DNA from 3 places in the Bradyrhizobium sp. CCBAU 65884 genome. Region 2 is predicted to be linked to each of the others. Evidence: riboswitches for the same ligand, from Rfam matches in the RefSeq annotation. Region 2 holds a riboswitch; each other region holds the start of a gene.
What was found. Region 2 has a riboswitch for cobalamin ahead of XI03_RS16580 (TonB-dependent receptor). Riboswitches for the same ligand answer to the same signal wherever they lie in the genome.
Positions count from the first base shown of each region.

Region 1: another riboswitch for cobalamin. It lies ahead of XI03_RS39980 (energy-coupling factor ABC transporter permease); the one in region 2 lies ahead of XI03_RS16580 (TonB-dependent receptor).
Region 3: another riboswitch for cobalamin. It lies ahead of XI03_RS40045 (DUF1636 domain-containing protein); the one in region 2 lies ahead of XI03_RS16580 (TonB-dependent receptor).

Region 1 is NZ_LBJU01000134.1:436,519-440,693, reverse strand. It holds gene XI03_RS39990 (cobyrinate a,c-diamide synthase) at 1-703, shown strand, start outside; gene cobA (uroporphyrinogen-III C-methyltransferase) at 700-1,431, shown strand; cobalamin riboswitch at 1,477-1,695, shown strand; gene XI03_RS39980 (energy-coupling factor ABC transporter permease) at 1,733-2,410, shown strand; gene cobF (precorrin-6A synthase (deacetylating)) at 2,457-3,203, shown strand; gene cobT (nicotinate-nucleotide--dimethylbenzimidazole phosphoribosyltransferase) at 3,214-4,175, shown strand, end outside.
Region 2 is NZ_LBJU01000114.1:40,494-44,668, forward strand. It holds gene XI03_RS16575 (hypothetical protein) at 1-36, opposite strand, end outside; gene XI03_RS16580 (TonB-dependent receptor) at 100-2,337, opposite strand; cobalamin riboswitch at 2,452-2,666, opposite strand; gene XI03_RS16585 (hypothetical protein) at 2,710-2,973, opposite strand; gene XI03_RS16590 (hypothetical protein) at 3,087-3,296, opposite strand; gene XI03_RS16595 (hypothetical protein) at 3,436-3,612, opposite strand; gene XI03_RS16600 (adenylate/guanylate cyclase domain-containing protein) at 3,736-4,175, opposite strand, start outside.
Region 3 is NZ_LBJU01000134.1:449,969-454,143, reverse strand. It holds gene XI03_RS40055 (cobyric acid synthase) at 1-882, opposite strand, end outside; gene cobO (cob(I)yrinic acid a,c-diamide adenosyltransferase) at 888-1,523, opposite strand; cobalamin riboswitch at 1,564-1,783, shown strand; gene XI03_RS40045 (DUF1636 domain-containing protein) at 1,878-2,252, shown strand; gene cobW (cobalamin biosynthesis protein CobW) at 2,249-3,283, shown strand; gene cobN (cobaltochelatase subunit CobN) at 3,283-4,175, shown strand, end outside.

The DNA.
Region 1 (4,175 bases), on a different contig from region 2:
CAAGCTGATCGACGAGGCCGCGCGCTTCGTCGCCGAGCATGTCGATCTCGATGCGGTGCTGCGATCGGCCGCCAGCTGGTCGCCGCAACCTGCCGCGAAGGGGCTGAACGTGACGCCACCGGGCCAGCGCATCGCGCTCGCCCGCGATACGGCGTTCTCCTTCGTCTATCCGCATATGCTGGAGGCCTGGCGCGCGGCGGGCGCGGAGATCTCGACATTCTCGCCGCTCTCCGATGAAGCGCCTGACGCGAGCGCCGATGTGTGCTGGCTGCCCGGCGGTTATCCCGAGCTGCATGCCGGCAAGATCGCGGCCAATGCGCGTTTTCGCAGCGGCCTGCGCGCCTTTGCCGAAACGCGGCCGGTGCACGGCGAATGCGGTGGCTATATGGTGCTGGGAACCGCTCTGACTGACGCGGACGGTGTCCGCCACGAGATGACGGGACTGCTTGGCCTCGAGACGAGCTTTGCCAAGCGCCGCATGCATCTCGGTTATCGTCTGGCCGCACTCGCCGCGCCGATGCCGGGACATCGCTCCGGCGCACGCCTGCGCGGCCACGAATTCCACTATTCGACCATTCTTGCCCAGCCTGATACACCGCTGGCCGTCGTGCATGACGCGACCGGCGCGGTCATCGCCGAAACCGGCTCGCAGCGCGGCCACGCCACCGGCACCTTCTTTCATCTGATCGCGGAGGACCGGTGAGCGGATTCGTCTCCTTCATCTCCGCCGGGCCCGGCGACCCCGAGCTTCTCACGCTCAAGGGCGCCGCGCGGCTGCGCGCAGCCGACGTCGTGCTCTATGACGATCTTGCCTCCGGCGCGATCCTCGATCTCGCCCGGCCAGGCGCCAATCTCGTCGCGGTGGGGAAACGGGCAGGGCGTCCCTCGACCAAGCAGCACCACGTCAACCGCCTGTTGGTCGACTATGCCGCAACAGGCGCGCGCGTGGTGCGGCTCAAGTCGGGCGACGCCGGCATTTTCGGCCGGCTCGAGGAGGAGCTAGAGACGCTGCGTGAGGCCGGCATCGGCTACGAGATCGTTCCCGGCGTCACCTCGGCCTGCGTTGCCGCGGCGCAAGCCGGCATCCCCCTGACCCGGCGCCATACATCGCGCCGGGTGCAATTCGTCACCGGTGCCGATGTCACCGGCGAGTTGCCGCCCAACCTGAACTGGGCGGCGCTGGCCGACCCTGAAGCGACGACCGTGGTCTATATGGGCCGGCGCACCTTTCCGGCGCTTGCCGCAAAGTTGATCGCGCACGGGCTCGCTGCGGATTCCCCCGCGCTGTTCGCCGAATCCCTCGGACGCCCCGACGAACGGCTGGTCCGCACCACCATCGCCGAGCTTGCCGAGCAGCTTGCGCGCGGCGGGGCCGCCTCGACGGCCGCCGTGATCCTGTTTGGGGCGCTGGCGGGGGATTATCCCACATGACGGCCTTGGCCGCCGTTCGCCCCTTGACGCAGGCTCAGCGAAAGGGGCACACAAGAGAGGCATGGTGCTCGACGCGGCGCAAAGCGCCGGAGCATAATCGGGAATGGGGGTGGGCGGACCCAGTTGCGGCGCCCAAAACCCCAGCCGCCCCCGCGACTGTAAGCGGTGAGGGACTCCGATCAGCCACTGGGCCGCAAGGTCCGGGAAGGCCGGAAATCCCGGGGAACCGCGAGCCAGGAGACCGGCCCTGCACGTTTTGAGGCCAAGGCCGTCGGGTGTGACGGCAGGAAGGAACTGAGCCATGCATATCGAACCCGGGGTCGTGACGGGCGCCAAGCTCGTGTTGAGTTACGCAACCGGCATCTCCGCAGGCGGCGTTGCGCTGAAGCTCGCGGTCGAGACCGTGCGTGAGCAGGGCATCACGTCGTTCGCGGCGCGGACGCTGGCCACCACAGTCCTCGTCTTCACTTTCTTCGAGATCCTGCCGCACTTCCCGGTCGGCGTCTCCGAGGTGCACTTCATTCTCGGCTCGACACTGTTCCTGCTGTTCGGCGCGGCGCCGGCGGCGTTCGGCCTTGCCTTCGGTCTGCTGCTCCAGGGCGTGTTCTTCGAGCCGGCCGACATCCCGCAATACGGCATGAACGTCACCACGCTGCTGGTGCCGCTGTTCGCGATCCAGGCGATCGCCACACGGATCATCTCGCGCAACACCGCCTATGTCGATTTGAAGTATCGGCAGGCGTTGGCGCTCTCGACGACCTACCAGGCCGGCGTGATCGCCTGGGTGGCGTTCTGGGCGCTCTATGGCTCGGGCTTTGCGATGAGCAACCTCGCCAACATCGCGACGTTCGCGGCGTCCTATGCGCTCGTCATCGTGATCGAGCCGCTCGCCGATCTCGCGGTGCTGGCACTGGCGAAGTCGCTGCGCGGCGTCACCGCGCCCGGCCTCGTCACCCCGCGCCTGCACAACGCGGCCTGAGAGACAAGCGAACGGGCGGCCAGCAGGGCCGCCCGTCGCGTTCGCGATGCTCACGCTCTCCCTGATAGGCATCGGTTGCGGCGATCCCGACCAGCTCACGCGCGCGGCTGTTCATGCGATCAATGCCGCCGATCTCGTCCTGATCCCGCGCAAGGGGACGGCGAAGTCCGATCTCGCCGATCTCAGGCGGATGATCTGTGCGGACGTGCTCACCAGCGACAAGACAATCATTGCCGAATTCGATCTTCCCGTGCGCGACGCTGGTGAAGCTGACTATCGCAAGGGCGTGGATGATTGGCACGATGCGGTTGCCGCGACCTGGTCGAAAGCGATCGCAAACCATCTCGAAGGCGAAGGCAAGGTTGCGCTGCTGATCTGGGGCGATCCCTCGCTCTATGACTCCTCGCTGCGCATTGCACGACGGCTCAATCCGTTGCCGACGATCGAGGTCGTGCCCGGCATTACCTCGATCCAGGCGCTTTGCGCGGCCCATGCGCTGCCGCTCAACGATATCGGCGAGCCCTTTCTGGTCACGACGGGGCGGCGCTTGCGCGAAGGCAGCTGGCCGCAGGGTGTCGATACCGTGGTGGTGATGCTCGACGGCGGCACGGCGTTTCAATCGCTCGATCCGGGCTTGCAGATCTGGTGGGGCGCCTATCTCGGCATGCCCGACCAGATCGTCATGTCCGGCGTGCTCGCGGAGGTTGGCCCGCGCATCGTCGCGGCGCGGCAGGAAGCGCGCGAGCGGCACGGCTGGATCATGGACAGCTACATTCTCAAGCGCGCACGTTAAGCGAGGCAGCATGCTCCCCGAATGGGTCACCCAGAACTGCCCCGATGTCTCCGCGGCCCATCGCGAGGCGGCGATCGCTCGGCAGGCGCAACTGACAAAACCGACCGGCGCGCTCGGCCGGCTCGAGCAGCTCGCAATCGAGCTTGCGGGCCTGCAGGCGACCGAACAGCCGCGTGCGGCACGGGTGCCGATCATCATCTTCGCCGGCGACCACGGCATCGTCGCGCAGGGCGTATCGGCCTATCCGCAAGCCGTGACTATCGCGATGATGGCGAATTTCGCCGCCGGCGGCGCCGCGATCTCGGTGCTGGCGCGCGAGCTTGGCTCGAGCCTGGAGGTGGTCGACGCCGGCACGCTGGCGCAGGACGAGATGGCAGGAATCGTCACCGACAAGCCGCGCCACGGCACGCGCGATTTCAGCGTCGAAGCCGCTCTCGCACCCGCCGAGCTGGGGTTTGCCTTCGAGGCCGGCCAGCACGCGGTTGCGCGCGCGGCGGCCCATCATCCTGATCTCCTGATCTTCGGCGAGATGGGGATCGGCAACACCACGACCTCGGCGGCAATCGCGGCGGGCCTGCTCGGCATCAGCGCCGAAGAGATTGCGGGGAGCGGCACCGGGATCGATGCGGCGGGGCGCGCGCACAAGGCCCGTGTGATTGATGCTGCGATCGCGCGTCACGGCGTTGGCGGCGCTTCGCCGGAAAAAATCCTATGCGCCGTTGGCGGCCTGGAGATCGCGGCGATCTCAGGTGCGATCATCGCGGCCGCGCAGCGCCGCATCCCTGTATTGATCGATGGCTTCATCGTATCGGTGGCGGCGCTGGCGGCGGCACGTCTCAATCCGTCGTGCCAGCCGTTCCTGCTGCCGTCGCATCAATCGGCGGAGCAAGGGCATCGGCTGGTGCTGCGCGCGCTGAACGTGCAGCCGTTGATCAGCCTCGATCTCCGGCTCGGCGAGGGATCGGGCGCCGC
Region 2 (4,175 bases):
GCGATCGTCACCAGACGGCAGGATGCCGAGAGCCATGGTTGAATCTCCTTCTCTTCGAATTCTAGTCCGTTTGAGGGCGTGTGACGGCCCTGGCGAAAATCAGAACGTTGCGCCGGCCTTGAGCAGATAGGTGCGGCCGGGCAGCGGATAGGCACTGAAGCGGCCGTCCGTGAAGGTGCTCGCGATGGCGTAGTCGTAGTAGAGCGCGTTCAGCACATTGTTGACGCTGAGGGACCAGAAGTAGCGCTCAACCTGGCCGCTGAGCTTGAGATCGATCGTGCCGTTGGCGGGAATCAGCTTCTGGGTGCCCGCCTGGTCGTTGTCCATGCGACGCTCGCTCCAGAAGCGCGCGGTGGCATCGAGCACCACGTAATTCTGCCAGATGTTCCAGGTGACACCCGCACTCGCCGTGTAGCGCGAGACCAGCGGCACGTCGTTGCCGGCCCAGATGCCTTCGCGGAAGACCGCACTTGTATAGGCCACGCCGGAGCGCAGCAGCAGGGCGTCGTTGACGCGATAGGACAGATTGGTCTCAGAGCCGTAGCGGCGGGTCGGATCAAGATTTGTGTTGTAGAACAGGACCGGATTGAAATGGACCTCGTTGGTGAGATCCATCAGATAGAGACTGCTCTGCAGCTGCAACCCGCCGCCCTTGATGCGAACACCGCCCTCGATGTCCTGCGAGGTCTGGGTCTTGAGCTGGAACGTTTGCGGGATCGCAGCGAAGGTCAAGGGATCGAACGAAGGCCCCGAGGACAGGCGCTCGTCGACATCAGGCGTGCGGAACGCGCGAGCTACGCGGCCGAACAGCGAGACCTGGTCGTTCAGACGATGCTCGGCGCCGAGATGCAGCGCATATTGGGTCTCGTTGCTCGTCAGCGGCAACGCGCCGATGTCGGCGTTGAACGGAGCTGCCGGGTCGAAATTGTCGCGTGCCGCAAGACTGACGTTCTGCACCCGCGCGCCGTAGGAGATGTCTGTCGTGGGGGCGATTCCCAATGTGTGCTGGAAATAACCCGCAACGGTCTGCTGCCTGAGGTCGTAATTGTGCCAGGGGGCGAGCCCCTGCCCGGCGCCGCGGTTCTGCTCAAAGCTCGCATCGTAATAGTCGATGCCGGTCAGAAGCTGCGACGGCATGCCGAGCAGCAGGCTCTTCACGCTGAGCCGTGGCGTGATCGACCATGTCGTCAGATGGGAACCGACATAGGTCGACGAGAAGAAGGCCGGAACCGGCGTCGGGGTGGAGAAGAACGCACTCTGCTGCTTCTTGTCGCGCACGCCGCCATCGACGATGAGATCGACGCCGTTGACCAGGGTCTTGGTGAACCCGGCGGTCGCGCCAATACCCTGCTGGTTGGCATAGTTGAACGGCGTGTTGGTCCCCCTTCGGTTGGTCGCGACCTCATTGAGGCCGATCGAGGGATCGACGGTGCGGCCGCCCGGCAGTCGCAGCTCCTGATTGTCACCGGTAACCGTGAGAAAGGCAGTCAGGCCTGGCGTGGTGTAATTGAGATTGCCGACGCCATTCTGCTGGGAATAGCGGTTGTTGTCGCGATAGCCATCGGTCCTGACCGTATTGCCGTAGAACGAGGTCGACCACCGACCGGAATTGAGCGAGGTCGACACGTTGCCGAGCCTGGTGTTGAACGAGCCGAAGCCGGCCTCGATGCGCGCGGTCACGGGCGGTCCGCCGACGCCGTTTTTGGTGACGATGTTGATCACACCGCCGACCGCGTTGTCGCCATAGAGCACCGCGCCGGAATTGCCGCGCGTCACCTCGATGCGCTCGATGGAATTGAGCGGGATGGTGGAGAGGTCCAGCTGTGCCATGTCGACGTCGTTCAACCGCCGGCCGTTGACCAGCACCAGCGTGTTGGCGGTGGCAAAGGCGCCGAAGCCGCGCAGGTCCACGCTGGTCTTGGCGCCGATCTGGCCGCCATAGAACGTCGTGATCTGGGCCCCCGGCGTCTGCGTCGCGATGATCTCGGCAAGCGTCTGCGATGGCGAATGCGCGATATCCGCGGCCGTGATGACGGTCGTGGCGGCCCCGACGATGCCGCCGTTGCCGGCGGCAGCCTCACCGCCGGAGCCGGATGAGCCGGCGCCATTGCCTGCCGGCGCGACATTCGTCCTCACCCCCTGCCGAGCCGCCTCGCCGTCACCGATCGCCCTGGCGCGCGTGCGGTTTTGATCGTCGGGCCTGGTCACCTCGATCGGCGGCAATTGCTCGGCAAGCGCCTGTTGGGCGAAGGCGGAGGACAGATCGAGCGAAGGGAAGGAAACGGATGCGAGCAGGCCGACGCTGAGGCGCCTGGCAGCAGGGACAAGACGGGACACAATGGTAACCTCGGTATGACGTCAGTGGCACGTCACAGCGAACGAGGTTTCACGGCAGAGCGATGGATTGCTCCGGTGAAGCCAATGTCTGTACTCCCCGACCGACATCTTCGCGTGTGACCACGGCTGACGGCAGGTCTCCTGGCTCGCGGGTCGTGACCTTGCGTCGCCTTCCCAGGACCGAGATTCCCAGTGGCATGAGACGAAAGATTCACCGCTTACAGTTGCGGGGGCAGCCGTGGCGTTGAGACAAATCCCTGCGTTGGGACAATCCCGCACCACATTCCCTTTTGATCTCCATGAGGAGAACCGTCGCCGATCATTTACGAGCCGTTCGCCCCGGGAGTCAATCGACCGTTAGGTGCCGGCCGCTCAGGTCCGCCCTCGCACCCGTTGCGCCTGGGCCCAGGCGGCAGCGACGTCGCGCGGCGGAACATCGACGCGCTTGATCGGGGTCAATTCGCCGGAGGCCGAGACGATCGCGGTCTCCTCGCGCCGGCAGCGCGTGCAGACAAAGCGCACCTCGTGTGGAGACGCCGTCCAGCTCGACCGCTTCACGTTGGCTGCCATCGGCCAGGCATCGCAATGCGAGCACGACACCAGAAACCGGCCGGGATCGAGCATACCCATTTCCATCGGACTCCGCGTCCTGCCCACTTGCTTCAATGATTGACCCATGTGAATCGTTCCGGTGCCCAGGCACCGCCCATTCCACAGGTTGCATCCCTACAAGGCAGAAGGCGGTGCGCTCAGCGCGCGCCCTTGAGGGTGCAGGAGGTCGTGCAGGTGACCGTGGTGCCGCGATCGCACGATTTGCAGGCATTGACGCACTGGTTCATGTCGCGGGGATTGTAGCTGTAGTTCCGCATCGGGCAGGTCGGCGTCGAGCCGGTGATGTCCTGCTCCTGGTCGCAGGCCGCCGTCATGAGCGCGAATATGATCACGGCAACGAGGCGCATGTGATTGCCCTGTCAAGCATGGCAAATGACACTCGCGAGGTGCGCTGCATTGCAGCGAACCCCGGCCTTTCCACCACGAGCGATCGCTCGCGAGCGTCAAGGATGCGCGCCAAACCTTAAGAACGGATTGCAGCCGGCGTCAGGCAGCAGCCTTGGTCGCGATCGCCTGCCGCATGTCCACCGCCAGCTGACGGTATTGCTCCGAGAGTTTCAGATAGAACTCGCGCTTGGTGCTGTCGGTGGCGAGCTTGGCGATCAGCTCGCATTCGGCGGTGAGCGTCTCGAACCGTTCCAGCCTGTCCTGAAGTTCCGTCATCGGCGTGTCCCCGTCAAACGCCTCAAGGACATCCAACCTAAGCCCGGGAAATAGGTCACGGCGAACATCGTTATCGAGTAGAAACGTTTTTTCCGGACAGGGCGAGCTGGCGCAACAAAACGGCTATTTCTGCTCCAGCCGCCAGGCGCCGTCCCACCCCTCTTCCGGCGGCTTGGCCTCGAACTGCGCGATGCGGCCGAGCATCGTGCGCGAGGGGCCGTCGCCGGGGACGGCTTCGAGCGCGGCGTTGAAGGCGGCGCGCGCCTCGTCGAAGCGACGGGCCCGATAGGCGGCGAGCGCTTCGGCATAATGCGTGCGCAGGCTGTCCTGCGCGCCGGTGAGTGCGCCCGCCCGCGCCATCACCTCGAAGATCGGCTGCGGCGCGCTCTGGCCCGCGACCGCCAGACGATCGATCTCGCGCAATTCGAGCCGTGCTCCGATCGCGTCAGCAGTTGCCTGCGAGATCAGGATGCGGGTTCCGTAGACCTTGTTGACGGCCTCCAGCCGCGAGGCCAGGTTCACGGCGTCGCCCATCACGGTGAAGCTCATCATCAGCTCGGAGC
Region 3 (4,175 bases), on a different contig from region 2:
GATGACGAGACGAACATCGCCGGGGATGGCTTCGCCGGGGCGTACCATCACGAGATCGACGCCCGGCTCGAGCTTGAGTGGATCGAGATCGTCGAAATTGGCGATCCGCGACAGCGCCAGGCAGGCGATCTTGCACTGGCCCGGCTTGCGCGCGTCACTGAGGCCCAGCGCATCCTCGGCCGGCAGCTCGCCAGCGCGGGCGAACCAGGGCAGCACGCCGAAGCCGCGCCATGCCGTTCTTTGTTCGATCAGCCTGTAGCCGTCGTCGAACAGGGTGGGATCGCCGCGGAACTTGTTGATGACAAAACCCCGGATTATCGCGGCATCGTCGGGGTCGATCACCGTCTTGATGCCGACGAGCTGGGCGATGACGCCGCCGCGGTCGATGTCGCCGATCAGCACGACCGGCACGTCGGCCTTGCGCGCAAAACCCATATTGGCGATGTCGGCCTTACGCAAATTCACCTCGGCCGGACTGCCGGCGCCTTCCACCAGCACTAGATCGGCGCGTGCCTTCAGCCGCTCAAAGCTCTCCAGCACCGCGCCCATCAGCGAGGGCTTCATCGCGGCGTAGTCACGCGCGCGCGCAGTCGCGATGCGCTTTCCGTGGACGATCACCTGCGCGCCGACATCGGTCTCGGGCTTGAGCAGCACGGGGTTCATGTCGGTGTGCGGTTCGACGCCTGCTGCCAGCGCCTGCAGCGCCTGGGCGCGGCCGATCTCGCCGCCATCGATGGTGACGGCGGCGTTGTTCGACATGTTCTGCGGCTTGAACGGCAGCACGCGCAGGCCGCGCCGCGTGAAGGCACGCGCAAGGCCTGCGACGATGAGCGACTTGCCCACGTCCGAGCCGGCCCCCTGGATCATCAATGCGCGCGCCATCGAACTCAGAACTCGACGCCGGCCTGCGCCTTGATGCCGGAGCGGAAGGGATGCTTGACCAGCGTCATCTCGGTGACGAGATCGGCGATCTCGATCAGCTCGTCCTTGGCGTTGCGCCCGGTGAGGACGACATGCGTCATCGGCGGCTTCGAGGTGGTCAGAAACTCGACGACCTCGGCGATGTCGAGATAGTCGTAGCGCAGCGCGATGTTGATCTCGTCGAGCACGACCATGCGCAAGCTCTCATCGAGGATCAGCTCCTTGGCCTTCTCCCAGCCGGCGCGCGCGGCGGCGATGTCGCGGGCGCGGTCCTGCGTCTCCCAGGTAAAACCTTCGCCCATGGCGTGGAACTGGCAGAGGTCGCCGAAATGGCCGGTGAGCAGGCGTCGCTCGCCGGTATCCCAGGCGCCCTTGATGAACTGCACGACCGCACAGGGGAAGCCATGGGCGACGCAGCGGACGATCATGCCGAAGGCCGAGGAGGACTTGCCCTTGCCGGCGCCGGTGTGGACGATGATGAGGCCCTTTTCGCCGCTCTTGGTCGCCATGATCTTGTCGCGGGCGGCCTTCTTCTTCGCCATTTTCGTGGCGTGGCGGGCGTCGGTTTCCTCGGCCGTTTTTGTATCCGGTTCAGGCGTCATCGGTCCCGGTCCTTCGGCTTGACAAGTGGCGGCCACCGGCAAATGGTGGCCCGGCGTTGGTTCCTGTCCTATGACAGGCGAAGAGGGAATGCGATAGGGTCCGAATCGGCAAGATTTGGGTCCAAAATGCAGCCGCCCCCGCGACCGTGACCGGAGAGATGCCCGAAGCCACTGATTCCCGCGGGAATCGGGAAGGCGGGGATCGAAGGGGAAAACCCTGCTCCGCAAGCCGGGAGACCTGCCAGCGCGGACGAGTTTTGGACCGGCGGACGGGGTGTTCCGCGACGGGGAAACGGGCCTTCTGAAGAATGGTCCGTGTGCCTCATCGCCTCCCGCTGTTATCTGGAAGAGGCGATGACCGTCACACTTCACGTCTGCATCACCTGCCGTGCCGGCGAGACGCCTGGCGAGGGCGAGGCGACGCCCGGCAAGCGCCTGCATGGGGCGATCCTCGACGCCGGCGTGCCCGAGGGCGTCAATGTGGTTCCCGTCGAATGCCTGTCGGCCTGCAATCAGGGCTGCTCGGTCGCGCTCAGCGCGCCCGGCCGCTGGTCGTATGTCTATGGCCGCCTGTCGGATGCGAATGCGCAGGATGTGATCGCGGGGGCGGCGGCCTATGCGGCGGCGCCGGATGGTCTCGTGCCCTGGCGCAGCCGGCCGGAAATATTCCGCAAGCAATCGCTTGCCCGCATTCCCCCCATTGCCGTCGTGCCGGAGGCCGCCGAATGAACTCGCTCGCAAAAGTCCCTGTGACGGTGGTCACCGGTTTTCTCGGCTCCGGCAAGACGACGCTGATCCAGCATCTGCTCAGCAATGCCGGCGGCAAGAAGCTCGCGGTGCTCGTCAACGAATTCGGCAGCGAGGGCGTCGACGGCGAGATATTGAAATCCTGCGCCGACGCCAATTGCCCGGAGGAGAATATCGTCGAGCTCGCCAATGGCTGCATCTGCTGCACGGTCGCGGACGATTTCATTCCGACCATGGAGAAACTGCTGGCGCGGCCCGTGCGCCCCGATCACATCCTGATCGAGACCTCGGGCCTGGCGCTGCCCAAGCCCCTGCTGAAGGCATTCGACTGGCCGGAGATCCGCTCGCGCATCACCGTCGACGGCGTGATCGCGCTCGCGGATGCCGAGGCTGTCGCCGCCGGCCGCTTTGCACCGGATCCTGATGCCGTCGAAGCGCAGCGGGCGGCAGACCAAAATCTCGATCACGAGACGCCGCTGTCGGAGGTGTTCGAGGATCAGATCGCCTGCGCCGATATCGTGCTGCTGACCAAGGCCGATCTTGCGGGCGCGGCGGGGCTTGAAGCGGCCAAGGCGGCGATTATTGCCGAGATGCCGCGCCGCGTGCCGATGCTCCCCGTGACCGACGGCGCGATCGATGCGCGCGTCATCCTCGGTCTCGGCGCCGCCGCCGAGAACGATCTCGCTGCGCGCCCCTCGCATCATGACGGCGAGGAGGAGCACGAGCACGATGACTTCGCCTCCGTCGTGGTCGACCTTCCTGAAGTCGCCGACGTCGATGCGCTGGTCGCATCCGTCCAGAAGCTGGCACGCGAGCAGAACGTGCTGCGGGCCAAGGGTTACATCGCGGTCGCGGGCAAGCCGATGCGGCTGCTGCTGCAGGCCGTCGGCGAGCGCGTGCGCCACCAGTTCGACAAGCCGTGGGGCGCCGGTCACAGGCGGTCGAAGCTCGTCGTGATCGGCGAGCACGGCGATATCGACGAGGCCGCCATCAAGGCAGGACTAGGTATCTGATGCACGTCGTCTTCCGCGAGAGCCGCGGTCTGGAGGAGACTGCGACGCCAAGGGATATCGGCCAGGACCCGGCCGATCTCGTGGTGCTCTCGTATTCGGATTCGGATCTCGCGGCGTTCGCAGCCGGCTGGCGGCGTGGTCGCGAGAACCTGCCGACGCTGCGGCTCGCGAACCTTGCTGAGCTGCGTCATCCGCTGTCGGTCGACACCTATATCGAGCGCACGCTGTCGAAGGCGCGCGGCATTCTGGTGCGGCTGATCGGCGGGGAGTCCTACTGGCCATATGGGCTTGCGGCCCTGCAACAGCTCGCGAAGGACCGTGGCATTGTGCTGGCCGTGCTGCCGGCCGATGGCCGTGACGACACGCGGCTCGATGCATACTCGACCTTGCCGGTCTCGACGCTGCGCCGGCTCAAGGTGCTCTGCGACACCGGCGGCCCGGTCGCGGCGCAGGCCGCGATTGCACAGCTCGCGCTGGCCTCGGGCCTCTATGCCGGGCCAGTTATCGGCGAGACGACCGTGCCCGAGATGGGGTTCTACGATCCCGCGCGTGGTGTCATTGCTGCGCCGGTGGGCGGCGAGGGCAGGCCGCGCGCGCTGGTGACGTTCTATCGCTCCTATCTCACCGCTGCCGACACCGGCCCGGTCGATGCCCTGATCGCGACGTTGCGTCAGAAGGGATTTGACACTTGTGGCGCGTTCGTCACGTCGCTGAAGGCTGCGGGCGTTGCGGATTGGCTGCGCGCGCATCTTGCGCAAAATCCTCCGGCGGCGATCGTCAATGCGACGGCGTTCTCGGCCATGGGCGACGACGGCACGACACCATTTGACGCCGCATCCTGTCCGGTGTTTCAGGTCGCGCTCTCCACCGCGCGGCGCGAGGACTGGGTGGA